DNA from 3 places in the Kitasatospora sp. NPDC058048 genome. Region 2 is predicted to be linked to each of the others. Evidence: riboswitches for the same ligand, from Rfam matches in the RefSeq annotation. Region 2 holds a riboswitch; each other region holds the start of a gene.

Region 1 (7,424 bases), on a different contig from region 2:
CCCTCCCGCGCGGACAGCAGCCCCGCCACCTCCGCCGCCTCCGGCAGCCCCAGCCGGACGAAGATCCGGTGCGCCTCCCGCAGCCGGCCGCCCGCCTCGGCCTCCCGCCCGAGGTCGGCCAGGGTCCGGCCCAGCACCACCAGCGCGTGGCCCTGGTCCCGCTCGGCACCCAGCTCCTCGCACAGCTCCAGCGACTGCCCGGCGTGCTCCAGCGCCTCGTCCGTCCGGCCCAGCGACCGCAGACTGTCCGCCATCCGGTAGCGGGCGTGCGCCGCCCGGGCCCGCAGACCGGCCGCCGAGGCCACCGCCAGGCACTCGCCGAACCAGGTGACCGCCTCCTCGTGCCGCCCCAGCCCGTGCAGCGCCAGCCCCAGCACGTACAGCGTGTACGCCCGGCCCGGATCGTCGTGCCGGGTCCGCAGTTCGGCCAGCACCTCGTGGCAGATCGGCACCGCCTCGGCGGCCCGCCCGCTGCGCACCCGGGCCAGCGCCGCGTTCACCGTCGTCACCAGTGCCCCGGAGCGGTGGCCGAGTTCGCGCGCCAGCAGCAGTGCCTCGTCGTAGTGCCCGACGGCCTCGTCGTAGCGGCTGAGGAACTGGCAGACCAGGCCGAGGTCGTTCAGCGCCTGGCGCAGGATCACCGTGTCGCCCGCCGAGCGGGAGGCGGCCACCGCCAGCCGGGAGGCCGACTCCGCCTCCTCCAGCCGGGTGGCGGCCAGGGCGACGTTGCCGCGGAGGAAGTGCGCCCGGCCAGCTGCCCGGTGGTCGGCGCGGTGGACCGCGGCGGCGGCCAGATCCTGTGCGGTGGTGGCCAGCTGACGGCTGGGCGGGGCGAGGACGAACGGCGTGAGCGCGATCAGCAGATCGATCGCGGCGCGCAGCGGCTCGGGCCCCGGGCCCTGCCCCGGCCCCTGCCCGTGTGTCGGCGCAGGGCCGTCGGCGGGGGCGGGCGGGGCGGCCGCGGCGTCGTCCGCGAGGGTCCAGCCCGCCACCTGGGCGGCCAGCGCGATCGCCCCGGAACCCTCCGCCTCGGCCCAGGCCCGCGCCCCGTCCGGGCCGTCCAGCGGAACGCCCGCGCTGCGGGCGGGCCCCAGCGCGCCGGCCGCCGGATCCCCGGGAACGGCGTGCTGGAAGGCCGTGCACGCGGTGGCCAGCAGGTGGTCGAGCATCCGGTCGCGGGCCGCCACCGCCGCGCCGGGATCGTCCGGACGGCGCCGGGCGAACGCGCGCAGCAGGTCGTGGAAGCGGTAGCGGCCGGGGAAGGGCGACTCCATCATCGCCACGTCCACCAGGGCCTCCAGCAGGTCCTCGGCGTCGTACTCGTCGAGGTCCAGCAGGGCGGCCGCGGCCTGCAGCCCGAGGTCCGGGCCGTCCACCGAGGCGGCCAGCCGGAACGCCCGGGCCTGGGCGGGCGTCAACTGGCGGTAGCTCAGTTCGAAGGCGGCCGCCACCTCCAGGTCGCCGATGCGCAGCTCGTCGATCCGCCGGCGCTCGACCGCCAGCCGGCGGCCCAGCGTCTGCACCGTCCAGCTCGGCCGGGCGGCCAGCCTGGCCGCCACGATCCGCACCGCGAGCGGGAGGTGGCCGCAGACGAGCAGCAGCTCCCGGGCGGCCTCGGCCTCGGCGGCCAGCCGCTCGGCGCCGATGGTGCGGCCCAGCAGTTCGAGCGCCTCCTCGGGTTCGAAGACGCCCAGGTCGGCCTGGACGGTCGCGGGCAGGCCGGACAGCCGGGTGCGGCTGGTGGTGAGCACGGCGCAGCCGACCGCGCCCGGCAGCAGCGGTCTGATCTGCGCGGTGTCGTGGACGTTGTCGAGCACCAGCAGCAGCCGCCGGCCGTCCACTACCGAGCGGAACAGCGCCGAGCGGGCGTCCAGTCCGTCCGGCACCGCGTCGGCCGGCACGCCGAGCGCCACCAGGAAGCCGCTGAGCACCGCCTCCGGGTCGGCCGGGGTGGCGTCGGCGCCCCGCAGGTCGACGTAGAGCTGCCCGTCCGGGTAGGCCTCGCGCACCCGGTGGGCGACGTGCAGGGCCAGCGCGGTCTTGCCGACCCCGCCCATGCCGACCACGGTCGCGATCGCCAGCGCCTGCTGGCCGGGCGCGCCGAGGGCCCCGCGCAGCCGCTCCACCAGCACCGTACGGCCGGTGAAGTCGGCCGCGTCGGGCGGAAGCTGGGCCGGTCTGGGGGCCGGCACGCCGCTCCCGGCCGGGGCGGCGGCGGGTGCGTCCGGCGCCGCGGGTCCGCCGGCCGGCTCCGGCGACCCGGCCCCGGGAGCGGTCCGCTCCGCCGGGCCGGCGACGGGCGCGGCCGGCCCGGGCACGGCGGACACCGGCCGGAGGACCGGCGCCGGGGCGGCCAGCGTCGGGTCGCCCTCCAGGATCCGCTGGTGCAGCAGGTCCAGCTCCGCTCCGGGCGCCACGCCCAGCTCGGCCAGGAACAGCTGACGCGCGCCGCGGAACACCGCCAGCGCGTCCGCCTGCCGCCCGGCCTGGTACAGCGCGCGCATCAGCAGCCCGTACGCCCGCTCGTGCAGCGGGTGTTCGGTGGTCAGCGAGGTCAGCTCCGGGATGCACCGGGAGTAGCGGCCGAGCGCCAGGTCCAGGGCGATCCGCTCCTCCAGCAGGGTCAGCCGCAGCTCCTGGAGCCGCTGGCGCTGGCGCTGCGCGAACGGGCCGGGGATGCCGGCCAGCGGCTCGCCCTGCCACAACTCCAGTGCCTGGTTCAGCAGATCACGCGCCTGCTGCGGCTCCCCGGCGGCCGCCGTGCGCTCGGCCTGCGCCGCCAGCTCCTCCGCCTGCGCCGCGTCCACCGCGTGCTTCGGCAGCACCAGCCGGTAGCCGTCCCCGACCGAGGTCAGCACGGTCGGCGCGTCCGGTTCCTCGCCGTGCAGCACCTTGCGCCACCGCCAGGCGTACGTGCGCACCGTCGTCATCGCGGTGCCCGGCGGCTCCTCGCCCCACAGGGCGTCGATCAGGTCGGTGGCGCTCGCGCCGTGGCCGGGCCGCAGCAGCAGCACCGCCAGCATCGCCTGCTGCTGGGGGCTGCCCACCTTCAGCGCGGTCGCGCCGCGCTGCGCTCTCATCAGTCCCAGCACCGAGAACCGGAAATCATCCATCCCTGCACCTGCCCGCCTCATGTGCTCGCCCCCGTCCGCGCACGTGCCGCCCCCCGATTCGATGAGCCCCTATCAACCCACGGCACCCCGCGGGATGTCGAGGGATCATCGACCCGGTGGTGATCCGGCGTTGATCGGCCGTGACCACAATCGACGGTGTGGCGCCCGCAGTCGGCCCGGCCCCGGCCGCCGGACCCGCCACGTCCCCGGTCGCCCGGCCGCCGTCCGGCCGACCACCACGGCTCTCGGAGGCGGACCCCCATGAACACCGACCTGCTCCACCGGCTGCTCGACGTCGACCCGGCCGCCGGACCGGTCGACCTGCTCCACCGCGCCCGGGGCGAGCGCCACCTCCCGTACCTGGTGCTCGCCGCACTCGCCCGGGACGGCGTACGGATGGGCCGGCACGCCCGCGCCGAGCTGCAGCGCGCCCGCGACCGGGCCGAGTGCTACGCGGGCGTCGCGCGCGACCTCGCCGACGCCACCGGGGTCCGTCCGGTCCGCGACCTGCCACTGGCCGGCTACTACCCGCCCGACCTGCCCCGGCCGCTGGCCGAACTCGGCCTCGTCAGCCCCACCGAGGCCACGCTCTGGCAGGCCGTCAACCGGCTGGTCACCGATCACCCGGTGGAGTCCGTGGAGGTCACCCTGCTCGGCGAGCGGCCCCGGCACACCGCCGTCACCCTGCGCTGGCCGGGCGAGGACCCGCTGCTGGACCCGTGGTACCAGGTACGGGTCGCCACCGCCGCGCTCACCGGCGACCTCGCCTCCGTCCCGGTCCGCCCCTACCTGGCCGCCGACGACCACGTGGAATGCCTGATCGCCCTCGCCGAGGAGGGGCTCGGGCGCGCCTTCCTCGCGGGCGACGTGATCGACGTGGCCCAGCTCGCCGGGCAGCCCTTCGACCCCGTCGAGACCGCCGCGGTGGTCGCCGCCTACCGGCTCGCCCCGGAGGCCGCGGCCCTCCTCGACCTCGCCGCCGAACACGTGCCGCTCGGCTCCCTGCGGGACGTGCGCACCGTCCTGGAGGCCGAGGTCGCCCCCGAACGGCGCCGCCGCCGCGGCCGCCACCACCCGCTCCGGCCGCGCCACGGCACCCTGCTGCGCCGCACCGTCATCCGGCACCGGTGGGACGAGGCCCTGCTGCTCCCGGCCGGCGACGCGACCCTGCTGCTCACCCCGGTCGCCGACTACCTGCTCGGCCCCGAGGGAACCCGGCCGACGGCCTCCGAACGCGCCGCCGCCCTCGCCGCCCTGAGCGACTGGGACGCCACCGCCCCCGGCGGCCCGGACCGGGCCCCGTGCACCGGCCTGCCGGAGCCGCGCCACCGCTGAGCGGGCCCGCGGGCGGCGGCCGGGGGCGGGGGTCGGGGTGGGGGTCGGAGGTGGGGGGGCTTGCCGAGCGGCCCGGGAAGTCTTGTATCGTTCCTGGCGAATCATCCAGAGGGGTGGAGGGACCGGCCCTACGAAGCCCCGGCAACTCCCCGTTCGACCCGGCGTCCGAAGTACGCGCCGTGCCGTCCGGGGGCAGTGCCAACTCCGGCCTGTCGCCACTGTGGCGCGGGAAAGATGAGGAGACACGGTGCTCTCTGTGCTGTCCTTCGCCCGGGCGCTTCCCGCCCCGGCGCTTTCGCGTACCCGTCTCGTGCCCGGCGCAGGCAATCGGCCGTTTCCCCCGGCCCGTCCTCGCTGACCACACCCCCCGGCTCCCCGCCAGGAGCCGCCGTGAGCAGCGACCGTCCGCTGCTCCGGGCCCCGAGACTGGAGTACCCCCACATGGAGAACACGAGCGGCGTCGGCGTGCTCGACAAGGTCACCTCGATCCTCGGCACCCTGGAGGCCGGCCCCGCCACGCTGGGCGGCCTGGTCGCCGCCACCGGCATGGCGCGGCCCACCGCCCACCGGCTGGCCGTCGCACTCGAACACCACCGCCTGGTCAGCCGGGACACCCAGGGCCGGTTCATGCTCGGCCCGCGGCTCGGCGAGCTCGCGACGGCGGCCGGCGAGGACCGGCTGCTGGCCGCGGCCGGCTCGGTCCTCTCCCAGCTGCGCGACATCACCGGGGAGAGCGCCCAGCTCTACCGACGGCAGGGCGAGGTGCGGATCTGCGTGGCCGCAGCCGAGCGCCTCACCGGCCTGCGCGACACCGTTCCGGTGGGCGTCACCCTCCCCATGAAGGTCGGCGCCGCCGCCCAGATCCTGCTCGCCTGGGAGGAGCCCGAACGGCTCCACCGCGGACTGCAGGGCGCCCGCTTCACCGCCACCGCGCTGAGCGGCGTACGGCGCCGGGGCTGGGCCCAGTCGGTCGGCGAGCGCGAACTCGGGGTCGCCTCCGTCTCCGCGCCGGTCCGCGGCCAGTCCAACCGGGTGGTCGCCGCCGTCACGGTGTCCGGGCCGATCGAACGCCTCACCCGGCACCCCGGCGCCCAGCTCTCCCAGGCCGTGGTGGAGGCCGCGCACCGGCTCACCGAGGCGCTGCGCCACCCCTGAGCGGGGCCCCGCCCGCGTCGGGGCCCGGCCGCATCGGGGCCCCGACACGGGCGGGGCCGTCTGCCCCGGGCTCAGGCCCGGGGCAGCAGCACGGCGCGGGAGGGACGGGGGATCCGGCTGATCACCGAGCCGATCAGGGTGCCGATCGACACCCCGAAGACCGCCGACACGGCCGTCAGCACCGACTGCGCGCCGTTCCCGACCTCGATCTGCGCGGTGTGCAGCAGGCCGAAGGAGCCCGGTACCACGATCCAGAACGCCGGGAGGTAGAGCACCTGCCAGAGCGGACCGCCCGGCAGCCAGTGCACCAGGGTGGCCGCGGCCGCGGCGGTGACCGCGCCGGCCAGGCCGCCGACCGCCGCGCCGTGCGCCGACCCCACCACCACCTGGACCGTGACGCTGACCGCGATCACCACGACGATCCACGGGACGGCCGAGGGCGGGGTGTTCACGCTGACCACCACGCCGGCCACCGCGAGCGCCAGCCCCAGCGCGATCACCCACCAGCTCGGCCTGGCGACCTGCACGTCGGCCAGCGCGGCGGCCGGCACGCCGGCCGACGTCGCGGCCGCGGCCACCCCGGCGAGGAACAGCGCCAGCTGCACCGCACCGGACACCAGCCGGGCCGTACCCGCGCTGGCCGCACCTGCGGCGATCTCCGACAGCCCGGTGACGAGCAGTCCGCCCGGCAGCAGGATCGCCAGCGTGGCCACGATGGTCCGCAGCGGGCCCTCCAGCAGCCCGGCCCGGGCGAGCGAGAGGACCAGCAGCGCGACCAGGAAGCCGGCGGTGACGGGCAGCAGCGGCCGCAGGTACGGCAGCCGCCGGGCGAGCACGGTCAGTCCGACGACGATCAGCGAGCCGAGCCCGGCCGCCAGCACGTTCGCCGCCACCGGCTGGAGGAAGAGGCAGACTCCCACCCCGACCGGCAGCGCCCCGAGGTCCGACACCCACGCGGGCCGGCGGGCCGGGGCCCGCCGGATCCCGTCCAGCTCGGCGAGCGCCCGGGGCCCGTCGAGCTCGCCCGCCCGCAGCCGGTGCACCAGGTGGAGGACGTCGGCCGTCTGCTCGAACCGCAGCGCGGTGCCGACCGGCTGGAACCGGGTGGCGTCGTCCGGCCCCAGCGCGACGAAGAGCCCGTTGGTCAGGGCGGCGACCCGTACCTCCGGCGCCCCCAACGCCCGCCCCAGCCAGTGGAGCTCCTCTTCGACGTCATGGACGGGCAGGCCGCCGCCCAGCAGGGCTTCGCCCAGTTCGAGGAGCAGACGGCGGAGCGGGTCGGGCGGGGCGTCGGTGCCCCGGACCGGGGGAGACTTGCTTGGCATGGCAGGTATCGTCCCATCCCGCCCGAATCGGTCCGACTCTGCCCCGGTCTGATCGGTTCTGCTCACCGTCCGCCCGTGACACCGCCGGGCGCTGTCACGGGCGGACGGTGAGCACCAGCTTCCCCGTGACCCGGCCGGTCTCGCCCTCGGCGTGGGCCTTGGCGGCCTCGGCGAGCGGGTAGGTGCCGGAGACGTGGACGCGCAACTGCCCGGACTCGGCGAGGGCGGCGATCGCGGCCATCCCGGCCCGGTCGTGCTCGACCAGCAGGGTCTTCGCCGTCACGCCCAACTCGGCGGCACGCTCGGCCAGTCCGTCGAGGTCGTGGGGCAGGATCGACACCAGGACGCCGCCGGGCCGGAGCGTCTCCAGGGAGCGCAGCCGGTCCTCCCCGCCCAGCGGGTCGAGGACCACGTCGACGTCCCGGGCCTCCTGCACGAAGTCGGCGGTGCGGTAGTCGATCACCTCGTCCGCACCCAGGCCCCGGACGAAGTCGTG
Region 2 (7,424 bases):
GGGCGGGGCCGGGTGCCGAACGGGATGTGCGGGGTGGGGGCGGGGGTTTTGTTGCGCATTGTGCAATGACTCCGCGCACTTCGATAACTACCGGGGCGGCCTCGGCCGGTGGTGTGGACCGGTGGTCGGCGGGTTTGGCAGTGTTGCGCCTCCCCCCGCCGGATTTCCCCCGATCCGGTCGACGTACATCCACGTTCATCCCCCCCGAAGGCGGTACCCGCGTTGAACAGGCGCGCCCACGTTCCCACCCGTGTGCTCGGCGGTGCGCTGGCCGGGGCACTGGCCCTCACCGCGGTCAGTGCCTGCGGCGGGCAGGACGACGGACCGGTCACCCTCAGGCTGGTCGCCGCCGACTACGGGGAGAGCCCCGAGACGAGCTCCCAGCACTACTGGGACACCGTCGCCAGGGACTTCGAGGCCGCGAACCCCGGGATCAAGGTCAGCGTCGAGGTGGACAGCTGGACCGAGATTGGCAAGAAGGTCGAGGACATGATCGCGGCCGGCAAGTCGCCGGACCTGCTCCAGACCGGCGGCTTCGCGGACCAGGTCGCGGCGGACCGGCTCTACCCGGCCTCCGACGTGCTCTCGGTGGACACCCAGGCCAGGTTCCTGGACACCTTCGCCCACGCCGGGCAGGTGCTCGGGACGCAGTACGGGATCCCGTTCGTCTCCTCGTCGCGGGTGCTCTTCTACAACAAGGCGATGTTCCGGCAGGCCGGGATCACCCAGCCGCCCGCCACCTGGAACGAACTGCGGCAGGACGCGGAGAAGATCAAGGCCAAGGTGCCGGGGGTGACCCCGTACGGGCTGCCGCTGGGGCCGGAGGAGGCGCCGGCCGAATCGATGCTGTGGACGCTGAGCGGCGGTGGCAGCATCTCCGACGACGTCGGCAACTACACCATCGACAGCGCCCAGAACCAGGCGACCTTCGGCTGGCTGAAGAGCAACCTGGTGAGCACCGGGCTGACCTACCCGGACCCGGGCAGGATGAACCGCACCCCGGTGTTCCAGGACTTCGCCGCCGGGAAGGTCGCGATGCTGAACGGGCACCCGACGCTGCTGCGGATGGCGACCGCCGGGAAGATCGACTTCGGGACGGCGCCGATCCCCAAGAAGGACGGCATCGGGCGGACCGGGAGCCTCGGGGTCGCCGACTGGATGATGGCGTTCAAGGCGAACGGGCACAAGAACGAGATCAAGAGGTTCCTGTCCTTCGTCTACGGCAAGGACAACCAGCTGAAGTTCGACGAGCAGTACAACCTCCTGCCGGTCACCCAGGACGCCTTCGCCCAGATGTCGTCGGACCCCAAGCACGAGGACCTCAAGCAGTTCGCGGTCGGGCTGACCAACGCGAGCTTCTACCCGTTCGGCGACCCGGCCTGGGGCGAGGTCAGCAACGGGATCAAGGCGGGGATCGGGCAGGCCGTCACCGGGGATCCCAAGCAGGTGCTCGGGGGACTGCAGGACGCGGCGGTGAAGGAGGCGGCCAAGGTCCGCAAGTAGGACCGGGGGCCGGGGCCGGGCGTGGGGATCCGCCCCGGCCCCGGTGGGGGCGCCGGTTCAGGGAAGCGTGATGGCGTAGGCCTTGCGGAGGGTCTCGTGGACCGTCCAGGTGGTGCGGTCGCCCTCGCGCAGGACCGCGCAGTCGCCGGGGCCGACCTCCAAGGTCGGGCCGTCCTCGATCTCGATGGTGGCCCGGCCGCTGAGCACCACGAACATCTCGTCCGCCTCCACGTCGGTGACCACACCGGGGGTGATCTGCCAGAGACCGCGCAGGTGGCGGCCGTCGGCGGACTCGGACAGCACCTTGCCGGTGACCTCGGGGGAACCGGAGACGACCTGGGACGGGTCCAGCGGGTCGGGGTCGAGGTCGGCGGCGGGAACGTGCAGGGCGAAGCTGGGCGTGGTCATGGGGGTGACGCTAGCCGGGCGCGGGGAGCGGTGGGGCGAGCAGGGTGTGTCGGGGTTGCGCGCGAGAATGACACTCCGTAGCGGTGGACGGAGGTGGTTCCGGTGGGCGAACCGGGCGGGCTGAGTGAGCGGGAGCGGGCGGTGCTGGCGCTGGAAGGGCGGCAGTGGCGTACGGCGGGGGCCAAGGAGCGGGCGATCCGGGAGGAGCTGGGGCTCTCCTCGACGCGGTACTACCAGGTGCTGAACGCCCTGCTGGACCGGGAGGCGGCGTTGGCGCACGCGCCGGTGCTGGTGAACCGGTTGCGGCGGGTCCGGGAGGCCCGGCGGGGGGCCCGGTGACGGGGCGGCTCCCGGGAGGGCGGCTGGGTGCTGGGGAAAGTAGCGGGCGCCGCGCGGGTGGGTGCGGAGGCGGCGGTCCGGGGTAGGGGCTTCGGTATGGGCTTTGAAGAGATGTTCGTGCCGGGGACCGAGGCTGGGCGGGACGGGCTGCGGGCCGTCCTGGCGGCGCCCGGGGACGCCGTGATCGGGTTGGACTTCGACGGCACCCTGGCGCCGATCGTGGCGGATCCGGGGCGGGCGCGGGCGCACCCCGGGGTGGTGGGGGCGCTGCGGCGCTTGGGCTCGGTGGTGGGGGCCGTGGTGGTGGTGACGGGCCGGCCGGCCGCGGTGGCGGTGGAGTACGGGGGGTTCGCGGGGCTGCCGGGGGTGGTGGTGCTGGGGCACTACGGGGCCGAGCGGTGGGAGGACGGGAAGCTCTCGGCGCCGGAGGCGCATCCGGGGGTGGCGCGGGTGCGGGACGTGCTGCCGGGGGTGCTGGAGCGGGTCGGGGCGCCCGAGGGGACGTGGGTGGAGGACAAGGGGCGGTCGGTGGCCGTGCACACCCGGCGGACGGCGGCGCCGGAGGAGGCGCTGCGGCTGCTGCGGGCGCCGGTGGGGGACCTGGCGGCCGAGCACGGGCTGGTGGTGGAGCCCGGGCGGCTGGTGCTGGAGCTGCGGCCGCCGGGGGTGGACAAGGGGGCGGCGCTGACCGGGTTCCTGCGGGAGCGGGGGGCCCGTGCGGTGCTCTACGCGGGGGACGACCTGGGGGACGTGGCGGCCTTCGCCGCGGTGGAGAAGCTGCGGGGCGAGGGCCTGGCCGGGGTGCTGGTGTGCGCCGGTGCGGTGGGGGACGAGCCGGTGCGGGAGCTGGCCGACCGGGCGGATCTGGTGGTCGCCGGGCCGGAGGGGGTGGTGGAGCTGCTGGGGGCTCTCGGGGAGGCGCTCACAGGGCGTTGAGCTGGTCCAGGAACCACTGCTGCGGGGGGAGCGCGGTGGCCGCCGCGGCCAGGCGCCCGGTGCGGTCGGCGCGCTCCTTCGGGTCCATGGTGAGAGCGGCGTGGAGGGCGTCGGCGGTGGCGATGACGTCGTAGGGGTTGATGGTGAGGGCGTCGTCCTTGAGTTCGGCGTGGGCTCCGGCCTCGCGGGAGAGGACGAGGGCGCAGCCGTTGTCGGAGACCACCGGGACCTCCTTGGCGACCAGGTTCATGCCGTCGCGGATGGGGTTGACCAGGGCGACGTCGGCCAGGCGGTAGGCGGCGAGCGAGCGCGGGAAGTCGTCGTCGACGTGGAGGAGCAGCGGCTGCCAGGCGGGGGTGGCGAATTCGGTGTTGATCTCGTCGGCGAGGCGCTGGACGGTGGCCGTGTAATCGCGGTACTCGGCCAGGTCGGTGCGGGACGGGTAGGCGAAGGCGATGTGCACCACCCGGTCGTGCCACTCGGGGCGGGTGCGGAGCAGGTGCCGGTAGGCCTGGAGGCCGCGGACGATGTTCTTGCTCAGCTCGGTGCGGTCGACCCGGACGACGGTGCGGCGGTCGCCGACGGTCCGGCGGAGGGCGGCGAGGCGTTCGTCGACGTCGGGGCGGTGGGCGCGTTCGCGCAGGAAGTCGGCGTCGGCGCCGAGGGCGTGGACGCCGAGGCCCGTGGTGCGGCCGTCGAGGGTGACGGTGAGCGCGTCGTGGTCGACGGTCGCGTCCAGGAGGTCCTCGCAGCAGGCGGCGAAGGCGCGGGCCCAGCGTTCGGTCAGGAAGCCGGCCCGGTCGGCGCCCAGGATGCCGGTGAGGACGGCCCGGGCGACGTCGTCGGGCAGCATCCGGTAGTACTCGGGCGGGGCCCAGGGGGTGTGCGAGAAGTGGCCGATCCGCAGGTCGGGGCGGGCCGCCCGGAGCAGGGCCGGGACCAGGGAGAGGTGGTAGTCCTGGACGAGGACCGCGGCGTTCGGGGCGGCCTCGGCGGCCAGGGCCTCGGCGAAGGCCTCGTTGTACGCCCGGTAGGCGGCCCACTCGGTGCGGAAGCCGGCGTCGAAGGCGGGTGCCGTGGGGGTCGCGTAGAGCAGGTGGTGGACGAACCACAGCGTGGAGTTGGCGACGCCGTTGTAGGCGCGGGCGAAGGTCTGCGGGTCGATGTCCAGCATCCGTACGGCCTGGCCGCCGACCTCGTGGCCGGCCAGGTCGAGGCGGCCCCGCGGCGCCTCGGCGGCGGCTCTGCGGTCGGCGTCGTTGAGGGCGGCGCAGACCCAGACGGCGTTCGGGTCCGCGATGGCGGAGAGGCCGGAGACCAGTCCGCCGCCGCCGCGGCGCAGGGTCAGCGTGCCGTCGTCGGCGGTGCTGAAGGACACCGGTCCCCGGTTGGAGGCAACCAGGACGGGGGCGGTGCCGGTCGCGCTCGAACGGTTGGTCGTGAGATCGCCCATGGTTGGGATGTTGCCGGGGGTTCGGGGCGGCAAACCCCTCAATGACGGGTCGCGTATTCGGGGACGGTGTGCATCGGGGGGCGTTCCAGGGCGGTCACCGGGTGGGTGTGGGCGGTGAAGGCGCGGGTTTCCGGGTCGCGGGTGAACTGGGTGAGCTGGGGATGGACGAGGTCGGCGGAGGCCTTGAGGCGATGGGTGCGGTCGAGGCGTTCCAGGGCGGTCCGGTAGATGGTGGCGGCCATCCGGCCGAGGGCCTGGCCGTCCTGGTGGCGGTGGTGCCGGACGCCGACGTCCACCTGGGCCAGGGCGTCCAGGCCGGCCAGTTCCAGGGCGTCGACCAGCAGGCCGAGTTCGACGCCGTAGCCGGTGGGGAAGGGCAGCCGTTCGAGCAGTGATCGGCGGGCCGCGTACTCGCCGCCGAGGGGCTGGACGAAACCGGCGAGTTCCGGCCAGTGGAGGTTGAGCAGGGGCCGGGCGACGAGTTCGGTGACCCGGCCGCCGCCGGCGGGCAGGACGGCGCCCTCGGATTCCAGCGGGCGGTCGTACATGGCCTTGACCAGCTGGATGGACTCGTCGGTCAGCAGCGGGCCGAGGATGCCGGAGACGAGGGCCGGGTCGAATTCGCGCAGGTCGGCGTCGACGAAGCAGACGATGTCGCCGCGGGTGACCAGCAGCGAGCGCCAGAGCACCTCGCCCTTGCCGGGGACGGCGGGCAGCCGGGGCAGGACGGCGTCGCGGTGCTCGACCCGGGCGCCGGCCTCGGCGGCGACGGCGGCGGTGGCGTCGGTGGAGCCCGAGTCGACGACGACGAGTTCGTCGACGAGCGGGAGGCGTTCCATCAGCTCGCGGCGGATGGTGCGGACGATGTCGCCGACGGTGGCCTCCTCGTCCAGGGCGGGGAGGACCACGCTGACGGTGCGGCCGGTGCGTTCCTTGGCGGCGAGGAGGGTGCGGACCGGCCGGTCGGCCGCGCTCCAGGAGCGGCGGCGCAGCCAGGACGCCGCCTGCGGGAGGAGCTCGGGAATCGGTTCGGCGGGCACGGAGGTCTCCTCGGCGGGGTCGGTGGGACGGGTCATCTCGCGTGGCGGACGCACCCGTTCAGGATTGACGCCTTCGGATACAGTCTTCGTACAGCGGTCGGACCTTTGCACGCCGGGGTCGCCGTTGAGCACCACCACAATTTCACAAGCTCATCCAGAGGGACTGAGGGAACGGCCCGTTGACGTCCCGGCAACCTTCCCGCGCGGCTGTCTGTCGACAGGCCCCGGCGGGACAGGTGCCAATTCCGGCCTGTGGCGCGACCGTGCCACGGGGAAGATGAGGAGAGAGGCCTCGCCATCATGGCTATCGACACCGCCGCACCCTCCCCCAGCCTTCGGCCGGGGGGACCCCCACCCGTCGACCTCGGCCCCGCCGCCGCGCTGTCCTGTCGCGAGTGCGGCACCCGCTTCCCGCTCGGCCCCAGCTTCGCCTGCCTGGAGTGCTTCGGCCCGCTGGAGATCGCCTACGAGTTCGGCAGCGAGGGCGCCGAGGAGCTGCGCAAGCGGATCGAGGCCGGTCCGGCGTCCATCTGGCGGTACGCGCCGCTGCTGCCGGTTCCGGCCGACGTGGCGTCGAAGCCCAATCTGAACCCGGGGTGGACCCCGCTGGTGAAGGCGGACAACCTGGGCCGGGAGCTCGGTTTCACCGCCCAGCTGCACGTCAAGGACGACTCCGGGAACCCGACGCACTCGTTCAAGGACCGGGTGGTCGCCTGCGCGATCGAGGCGGCCCGGGCGTTCGGGTACACCACGCTGTCCTGCTCCTCCACCGGCAACCTGGCCGGCGCGGTGGGGGCGGCGGCGGCCCGGGCCGGGTTCCGGTCCTGCGTGTTCATCCCGCACGACCTGGAGCAGGGCAAGGTCGTCATGGCCGGGGTGTACGGCGGCGAGCTGGTCGGCATCGAGGGCAACTACGACGACGTGAACCGCTTCTGCTCGGAGCTGATCGGCGATTCGGCCGGCGAGGGCTGGGGCTTCGTCAACGTGAACCTGCGGCCGTACTACGGCGAGGGTTCCAAGACGCTGGCGTACGAGATCTGCGAGCAGCTCGGCTGGCGGCTGCCGGAGCAGATCGTGATCCCGATCGCCTCGGGCTCGCAGCTGACGAAGATCGACAAGGGCCTCCAGGAGCTGATCAGGCTCGGCCTGGTCGAGGACCGGCCGTACCGGATCTTCGGCGCCCAGGCCGAGGGCTGCTCGCCGGTGTCGGCCGCGTTCAAGGCCGGCCGGGACGTGATCAAGCCGGTCAAGCCGGACACCATCGCCAAGTCGCTGGCGATCGGCAACCCGGCCGACGGCCCGTACGTGCTGGACATCGCCCGCCGCACCGGTGGCGCGGTGGAGGACGTCACGGACGCCGAGGTCGTGGCGGCGATCCGGCTGCTGGCACGGACCGAGGGCATCTTCGCCGAGACCGCGGGCGGGGTGACCGTCGGCGTGCTGAAGAAGCTGGTCGAGACCGGGCAGCTGGATCCGGCCAAGGAGACCGTCGCGATCAACACCGGCGACGGCCTGAAGACCCTGGACGCCGTCTCCGACTCCGGGATGACCGCCGTCATCCGCCCGACGCTGGACTCGTTCCGCGCCGCCGGCCTCGCGTCCGCCTGAATCACTCGATCGGCCCCGCCCCCGCTAGGAGAGTCATGAGCGCCAACGTCCGCATTCCCACCATCCTCCGCACCTACACCGACGGTGCCGCCGTGGTGACCGCCGAGGGGGTCACCCTGGCCGAGGTCGTCGCCGAC
Region 3 (7,424 bases), on a different contig from region 2:
GGCGGTCCAGGATGTGGTGCTCGCGCTTGTCGCCGGTGATCCAGCTCTCGATGAACGGGTAGACCGCGATCGAGACCAGGACCAGCGGGAAGATCGCCAGCGGGATCATGACACCCAGGTTGAGGGTGTGGCCGCCCCAGACGCTGATCTCCCAGCCCGGCATGACACGGATCAGACCCTCGGAGAAGCCCATGTACCAGTCGGGCTGGGCGTCCGTGGAGACCTGGTCCGGACGGTACGGGCCGTACGCCCAGATCGGGTTGATCGTGGCGATCGCCGAGACGACGGCGATGAGGCCGAACACCAGGAAGAAGAAGCCACCGGCCTTGGCCATGTAGACCGGCATCAGCGGCATGCCGACGACGTTCTTCTCGGTCTTGCCCGGGCCCGCCCACTGGGTGTGCTTGTGGTAGAAGACCAGGATCAGGTGCGCCACCAGCAGGCCGAGCATGATGCCCGGGATCAGCAGCACGTGGATGGTGAAGAAGCGCGGCACGATGTCGTGGCCGGGGAACTCGCCCCCGAACAGGAACATCTGGACGTAGGTGCCGATCAGCGGGACGGCGAGGATCGCGCCTTCCATGAAGCGGATACCAGTGCCCGACAGCAGGTCGTCCGGCAGGGAGTAGCCGAAGAAGCCGTCGAACATGCCCAGGACCAGCAGCAGGAAGCCGAAGACCCAGTTGATCTCACGCGGCTTGCGGAACGCGCCGGTGAAGAACACGCGCATCATGTGCACGAGCATCGCGGCCACGAAGACCAGGGCGGCCCAGTGGTGGATCTGACGGATCAGCAGACCGCCGCGGACCTCGAAGCTGATGTCCACCGTGGAGGCGTAGGCCTCCGACATCGGGATGCCCTTGAGCGGCACGTACGAGCCGTCGTAGATGACCTCGGCCATCGAGGGCTTGAAGAACAGCGTCAGGTAGACGCCGGTCAGGATGATGATGACGAACGTGTAGAGGCAGATCTCGCCCAGCATGAAGGACCAGTGGTCCGGGAAGATCTTCCGCAGGTTGGCCTTGGCGAGGGAGTAGATCCCCAGCCGGCCGTCCGTCCAGTCAGCCGCGGCTTCCCACTTGTTGGCGGGCTTTTCACGCGTGCTGGAGGGCTTGGCGGCACCGGTCGTGGTGCTGCTCGCGCTACTCATCGAGCACGCTCCCAGTAGCTCGGGCCGACGGGCTCATCGAAGTCGCCGGTGGCGACCAGGTTGCCCTTCTCGTCAGTGATGATCTTCAGCTGCGGCAGCGGGTGACCGGCCGGGCCGAAGATGACGCGGGCGCCGTCCGCCAGGTCGAAGGTCGACTGGTGGCAGGGGCAGAGCGCGTGGTGGGTCTGCTGCTCGTACAGGCTGATCGGGCAGCCGACGTGGGTGCAGATCTTGGAGTAGGCGAGGATGCCCTCGAAGCCGAGCTCCTTGGACTTCTCGTCCTTGATGTCCTCGGGCGCGATGCGGACCAGCATCAGGGCGTCCTTGGCGATCCGCTGCTGGAAGTCCTCGCTGTGCGTGGACAGGCCCTCCGGCATGGCGAAGGTGAGCGAGCCGATGACGATGTCCTCGGGCTTCATCGGCTGCAGCGTGTTCATGTTGATCAGCGGCAGCGGCTTGGCCTCGGTCGCCTCCTTCCAACCGGTCTCCTTGAGCTTCTTCTCGGGAAGCGGGCCAAGGTCACGGAGCAGGACCACGCCGGAGAGCGGGACCAGCGCCATGGAGCCGATCAGGGTGTTGCGGATCATCTTGCGGCGGCCGAAGCCGGACTCGGCGGCGCCGGTCTTGAACTGCTCGATGACGTCCGCGCGGACCTCGTCGGACGCCTCGATCGGGTGACGCTCGGCCGGCAGCTCGACGTCCGACATCAGGGTGCGGGCCCAGTGGACCGCACCCGCGCCGATCATGAACAGCGCGATGCCCAGGGTCAGGCCGAGCGCGAAGTTCAGCGCGCTGACGTGACCGAGCGGGAAGATGTAGACGATCTTGTCCGGGTCGATGGCCACGTACGAGGCGATGAAGCCCACGGTGGCGAGCATCGAGATCACGAACATCAGCGAGACCTGGCGCTCGGCGCGCTGGGCGGCCCGCTCGTCGATGTCGGTGCGCCGGGGCTCGTGGGCCGGCAGGCCCGGGTCGGCGAACGGGCTGCCGTGATCGGCCACCTCGCCGGCGGAGCCGTGCGGCTCCGGGAGCTTCTCTTCTGACATGTCGTGGCTCATGACTTCTTGGCCTTGGTGGTGTGGGCGGCGACCCAGATCGCGACCGCGATGAGCGTGCCGAGGCCGAAGATCCAGCCGAACAGACCCTCGGTCACCGGACCGAGGCTGCCCAGGGTGAGACCGCCGGGGTTGGGCTCATCGTTGGTGGTGTGGCGGACGAAGGCCACGATCTGCTTCTTCTGCTCCTCGGGCATGGTGGTGTCCGGGAACGACGGCATGTTCTGCGGGCCGGTCTGCATGGCCTCGTAGATGTGCTTGGCGTCCACGCCCTCGAGCGACGGGGCGTACTTGCCCTTGGTCAGGGCACCACCCTGGCCGGCGAAGTTGTGGCACTGGGCGCAGTTGGTGCGGAACAGCTCGCCACCCTTGGAGATGTCCTCGGGGTTGGTCGAGGTGAACTGCTCCTCCGTCGGGGTCACCGGGCCGGGACCGAGGGAGGCGACGTAGGCGGCGAGCTGGTCGATCTCGGCCTGCGAGTAGATGTTCTTCTTGCGCGGCACCTGGGCGCCGGGCTGCTGGGCGGGCATGCGGCCGGTGCCGACCTGGAAGTCGACAGCGGCGGAGCCGACGCCGACCAGGCTCGGACCGTCACTGCTGCCCTGGCCGTTCAGGCCGTGGCAGGAGGAGCAGCCGACGGCGAAGAGCTTCTTGCCCTCATCGATCGCGAGCGACTGCGCGGCGACGTCGGCCTGCGCCTTGTCGGCGGGCGCGAACGCGGCGTACAGCCCCCCGGTTGCCGCCAGGGCGAGAAGTAGGACGACCAGCGCCGCCAATGGGTGGCGCCGTCGTGCGGAGAGCTTTTTCACGGAATAACCCCGGTGTCAGGATCTGGTCGACTGGTGGGTGCACCCGGCGGCCGGTCTGGCCGGCACGAGGCTGCCTGTCTAGGGCTGCGCGCGCGGTCGGTCGGTGGGAGCGTCGGCACCGGCAGAAGCGGCCCGTCGCCGGTGAGGGCGGGGGCCGCAGCCGGTGGCCAGCGACCTGATCAGCTGGTTACTTGATCAGGTAGATGGTCGCGAACAGGCCGATCCACACGACGTCGACGAAGTGCCAGTAGTACGACACGACGATCGCCGCGGTGGCCTGCTCGTGCGTGAAGCGCTTGGCTGCGTACGTCCGTCCCAGGACCAGCAGGAAGGCGATCAGACCACCCGTCACGTGCAGCCCGTGGAAGCCGGTGGTCAGGTAGAACACCGTGCCGTACGGGTCGGAGGACAGCGACAGGCCGTCCTTCTTGACCAGCTCGGTGTACTCGAAGACCTGGCCGCCGATGAAGACCGCGCCCATGGCGAACGTGAGGATGAACCACGCCCGGAGCTTCTTCACGTCACCGCGCTCGGCAGCGAACACGCCGAGCTGGCAGGTGAGCGAGGAGAGCACCAGGATCGTGGTGTTGACCGAGGAGAAGGGCACGTTGAGGGCGTGGGCCTTCTCGGTCCAGAACTCCGGCCCCTTGACGGAGCGGAGCGTGAAGTACATCGCGAAGAGGGCCGCGAAGAACATCAACTCGGAACTGAGCCAGACGATCGTTCCGACGCTGACCATGTTCGGCCGGTTGACCGATCCGTGCGCGTGCCCGGTTTCTACTGCTGTTGCTGTCGCCACGACGGACATTATGTCGGTCCCTTATTCCGTCTTCACGTCGGGGGGTGTCCCTCGGAGTGTCCGGTGCGTGCGGTATGCCCCCTTGAGGGGTGCCGGGGTGCCCGGACGGGGGTTGAGCAGCGGCGTGTCCCTTTTCTGATGGTTCCTCGGAGGGGCCCGCGACCCCGTTGCCCGGCGCGTCGCTGCACGGTCGGAGCAGCCGCGGGAGGTAAGGGGACGAGCCCGGGGTCGGCCGTACGGGTGGACTGGACGGGATCGGGTGACGGGCCGTCCTCCGGGCGGGTGAGCCCGGGGCGCGGCGGCTCGGGACGGATCGTGCGCGAGGGGGACTCGGCGGACGGTGATCGGGAGTAGCATCCGGATCAGGCGAACGTGGTCCGGATCACACTTGAGGGAGCAGGGTCCATGGCGTACACGACCGATGAGACGCTCACCGTCCTCGTCTACAGCGACGACCGCAACACCCGCGAGCAGGTGCTGACGGCGCTCGGCCGTCGGCCCGCCGAGGATCTTCCGGAACTGTCCTACCTGGAGTGCGCGACCACCCCCGCGGTGCTCAAGGCACTGGAGAAGGGGGGCGTGGACCTCTGCGTGCTGGACGGCGAGGCCGTTCCGGCCGGGGGGCTGGGGCTCGGCCGCCAGCTCAAGGACGAGATCTACGGCTGCCCGCCGGTGCTGGTGCTGATCGGCCGGCCGCAGGACTCCTGGCTCGCCGCCTGGAGCCGGGCGGACGCCGCCATCTCCCGCCCGGTGGAGCCGGTGGCGCTGGCCGGGGCGGTCGCCACCCTGCTGCGGGCGCGGCTGGCGAAGCGGACTCCGGCCGTCCGCTGAATTCCCCCCCGGCAACTGGAAAAGAGGGGGGTAGAAGCGGCCGCTTCGCTCGATAGGCTGGCTCCATCCGTACGGACGTCCCCCCGGAGCGGGGAACCGACAAACAGCTGGAGTCAGCCATGGTGAACGTGAACCCTGCGAACGGCGGTAGCGACCCCGCGCAGGTGATCCGCACCTGGCCGGACCTCCTGGCGGCGCTGTTGCAGGGGGAGGACCTCGACCGCGCGTCCACCGCGTGGGCGATGGACCGGATCATGAGCGGCGAGGCGTCCCCCGTGCAGGTGGCCGGGTTCATGATCGCCCTGCGGGCCAAGGGCGAGTCGGTCGAGGAGATCGCCGGCCTGGTCGACGCGATGTACGAGCACGCCGAGCCGCTGGAGATCCCCGGACCGGCGGTGGACATCGTCGGCACCGGCGGGGACCGGGCGAAGACCGTCAACATCTCCACCATGTCGGCGATCGTCGCGGCGGCCGCCGGCGCCAAGGTGGTCAAGCACGGCAACCGGTCGGCCTCCTCCGCCAGCGGCTCCTCGGACGTGCTGGAGAAGCTCGGGGTGGCGCTGGACCTCTCCTCGCAGCGGGTCGCCGAGGTGGCCGAGGAGGTCGGTCTCACCTTCTGCTTCGCGGCCAAGTTCCACCCCTCGATGCGGCACGCCGCCACCGCGCGGCGCGACCTCGGGGTGCCGACCTCCTTCAACATCCTCGGCCCGCTCACCAACCCGGCCAGGGTCACCGCGCACGCCATCGGCTGCTTCGACACCCGGCTGGCCGGGCTGATCGCCGGGGTGCTGGCCGAACGGGGCGCGACGGCGCTGGTCTTCCGCGGCGACGACGGGCTGGACGAGCTGACCATCACCACCACCTCGCAGGTCTGGCTGGTGCGCGACGGGGTGGTCACCGAGACCACCTTCGACCCGCGGGACGTCGGCATCGAACTGGTCGGCATCGAAGCGCTGCGCGGGGCGGACGCCTCGTACAACGCCGAGGTCGCGCGGCGGCTGCTGGCGGGGGAGCACGGGCCGGTGCGGGACGCCGTCCTGCTGAACACGGCGGCGGCGCTGGTCGCGCTGGACCTCGGCGAGGCGCCGCTCGCCGAGCAGCTGGCGGCCGGCATGGAGCGGGCCGCGGAGGCGATCGACTCCGGTGCCGCGCAGGACCTGCTGCGACGCTGGTCGGAGGCCACCAGCCGGATCTGAGGCGGTAGTTGGGGAGCCCGTGCCGGAACGCCGGCACGGGCTCCCGTGCTGTCCGGATGCTGGATGCCCGTTTGACCACCCGATGGACGCGGCCTAGAGTCTTCGCCAGGTCATGAGTGACAGCGCGAAGCCCCAGCTGGCTGTCCGGCAACCCTCCGTCCGTGGCGGGGTGCCCTGGGTGAGGACCGGGTCGTCACGGCAAGCCGTCCGTGCGACAAGCGCGGACGCCGGACGAGCAGCACTCCCGGGGTCCCTCACCCCTGAAGGAGTGCATCCTCATGTCCGCTCTCGCCATCACCGAGACCTGCGCCCCGCTCGCCGTCCTCGGCGCCGACGTCCAGGTTCCGCTCGCCAACGGTGAGAAGGTCGGCTACGCGGCGCTGGACTACGCGGCCAGCTCCCCGGCGCTCCAGCGGGTGTGGGACGACGTCGCCGCCTACGCGCCGTACTACGGCAGCGTCCACCGCGGGGCCGGGTACCTCTCCCAGCTGTCCACCGACCTGTTCGAGCAGAGCCGCCGCACCGTCGGCGAGTTCCTCGACCTGCGCGAGGGCGACCAGGTGGTCTTCACCCGGGCCACCACCGACTCGCTCAACCTGCTGGCCGCGGCCGTTCCGGCCGGCACCCGGGTGTTCGCCTTCGAGACCGAGCACCACGCCTCGCTGCTGCCCTGGGCGCACGCCGGACTGGGTGTCACCTACCTGCGGGCGCCGCGCTCCCGGGCCGAGGCGGTGGCCGCGCTCGACGCCGCCCTCGCCGGGGCGCCCGAGGGCCCCAAGCTGCTCTGCGTCACCGGCGCCTCCAACGTGACCGGCGAGCTGTGGCCGGTCGCCGAGCTGACCCGGACCGCGCACCGGCACGGCGCCCGGGTGGTGCTGGACGCCGCCCAGCTGGCGCCGCACCACCGGGTCTCGGTCCGCGAGCTGGACGTCGACTGGATCGCCTTCTCCGGCCACAAGATCTACGCGCCGTTCGGCGCCGGGGTGCTGGCCGGCCGGGCGGACTGGCTGGACGCGGCCGAGCCGTACCTGGCCGGCGGCGGGGCGACCCGGACGGTGGCCCGGGAGAGCGACGGCTCGGTGGCCGTGCAGTGGCACACCGGCCCGGCCCGGCACGAGGCCGGCTCGCCGAACGTCATCGGCGCCTACGCGATCGCCTCGGCCTGCCGGGCCCTGACCGAGGCCGGCTTCGACGCGCTGGAGGCCCGCGAGCAGCAGCTGATCGCCCGGCTGACCGCGGGGCTGGCGCAGATTCCGCAGGTCAAGGTGCTGAACCTGTTCGGCTCCGACTCCGCCCGGGTCGGCGTGCTGTCCTTCGTCGTCCGGGGCTGGAACAGCTCGCACTTCTCGGCCGCGCTGTCCGCCGAGTACGGCATCGGGGTGCGCGACGGCCTGTTCTGTGCCCACCCGCTGGTGCGCACGCTGCTCGGGGACGAGGACGTCGCCCCGTCCGAGTGCGGGGCGCCGGAGCCCTCGCTGCCGGGCGAGCGCAGCCTGAACGCGATCCGGGTGAGCTTCGGCGCCGGGACGCCGGACGAGCACGTCGACCGCTTCCTGACCGCCGTCCGGGAGCTGGTCACGG

What was found. Region 2 has a riboswitch for S-adenosylmethionine ahead of thrC (threonine synthase). Riboswitches for the same ligand answer to the same signal wherever they lie in the genome.
Region 1: another riboswitch for S-adenosylmethionine. It lies ahead of ACFVVA_RS06965 (IclR family transcriptional regulator); the one in region 2 lies ahead of thrC (threonine synthase).
Region 3: another riboswitch for S-adenosylmethionine. It lies ahead of ACFVVA_RS14315 (aminotransferase class V-fold PLP-dependent enzyme); the one in region 2 lies ahead of thrC (threonine synthase).

Annotation. Positions count from the first base shown of each region.
Region 1 covers NZ_JBHVRT010000005.1:14,327-21,750, reverse strand. Annotated here, with positions in the region: gene ACFVVA_RS06975 (BTAD domain-containing putative transcriptional regulator) at 1-3,113, opposite strand, end outside; gene ACFVVA_RS06970 (hypothetical protein) at 3,375-4,448, shown strand; SAM riboswitch class I at 4,547-4,689, shown strand; gene ACFVVA_RS06965 (IclR family transcriptional regulator) at 4,890-5,603, shown strand; gene ACFVVA_RS06960 (threonine/serine exporter family protein) at 5,675-6,928, opposite strand; gene ACFVVA_RS06955 (NADP-dependent oxidoreductase) at 7,023-7,424, opposite strand, start outside.
Region 2 covers NZ_JBHVRT010000019.1:152,104-159,527, reverse strand. Annotated here, with positions in the region: gene ACFVVA_RS21545 (extracellular solute-binding protein) at 223-1,503, shown strand; gene ACFVVA_RS21540 (cupin domain-containing protein) at 1,561-1,911, opposite strand; gene ACFVVA_RS21535 (DUF3263 domain-containing protein) at 2,005-2,250, shown strand; gene otsB (trehalose-phosphatase) at 2,347-3,186, shown strand; gene ACFVVA_RS21525 (trehalose-6-phosphate synthase) at 3,173-4,639, opposite strand; gene ACFVVA_RS21520 (glucosyl-3-phosphoglycerate synthase) at 4,678-5,715, opposite strand; SAM riboswitch class I at 5,827-5,963, shown strand; gene thrC (threonine synthase) at 5,980-7,287, shown strand; gene ACFVVA_RS21510 (MoaD/ThiS family protein) at 7,323-7,424, shown strand, end outside.
Region 3 covers NZ_JBHVRT010000011.1:17,906-25,329, reverse strand. Annotated here, with positions in the region: gene ACFVVA_RS14345 (cytochrome bc complex cytochrome b subunit) at 1-1,150, opposite strand, end outside; gene ACFVVA_RS14340 (Rieske 2Fe-2S domain-containing protein) at 1,147-2,199, opposite strand; gene ACFVVA_RS14335 (c-type cytochrome) at 2,208-3,017, opposite strand; gene ACFVVA_RS14330 (heme-copper oxidase subunit III) at 3,205-3,825, opposite strand; gene ACFVVA_RS14325 (hypothetical protein) at 4,222-4,647, shown strand; gene trpD (anthranilate phosphoribosyltransferase) at 4,767-5,843, shown strand; SAM riboswitch class IV at 5,952-6,070, shown strand; gene ACFVVA_RS14315 (aminotransferase class V-fold PLP-dependent enzyme) at 6,122-7,424, shown strand, end outside.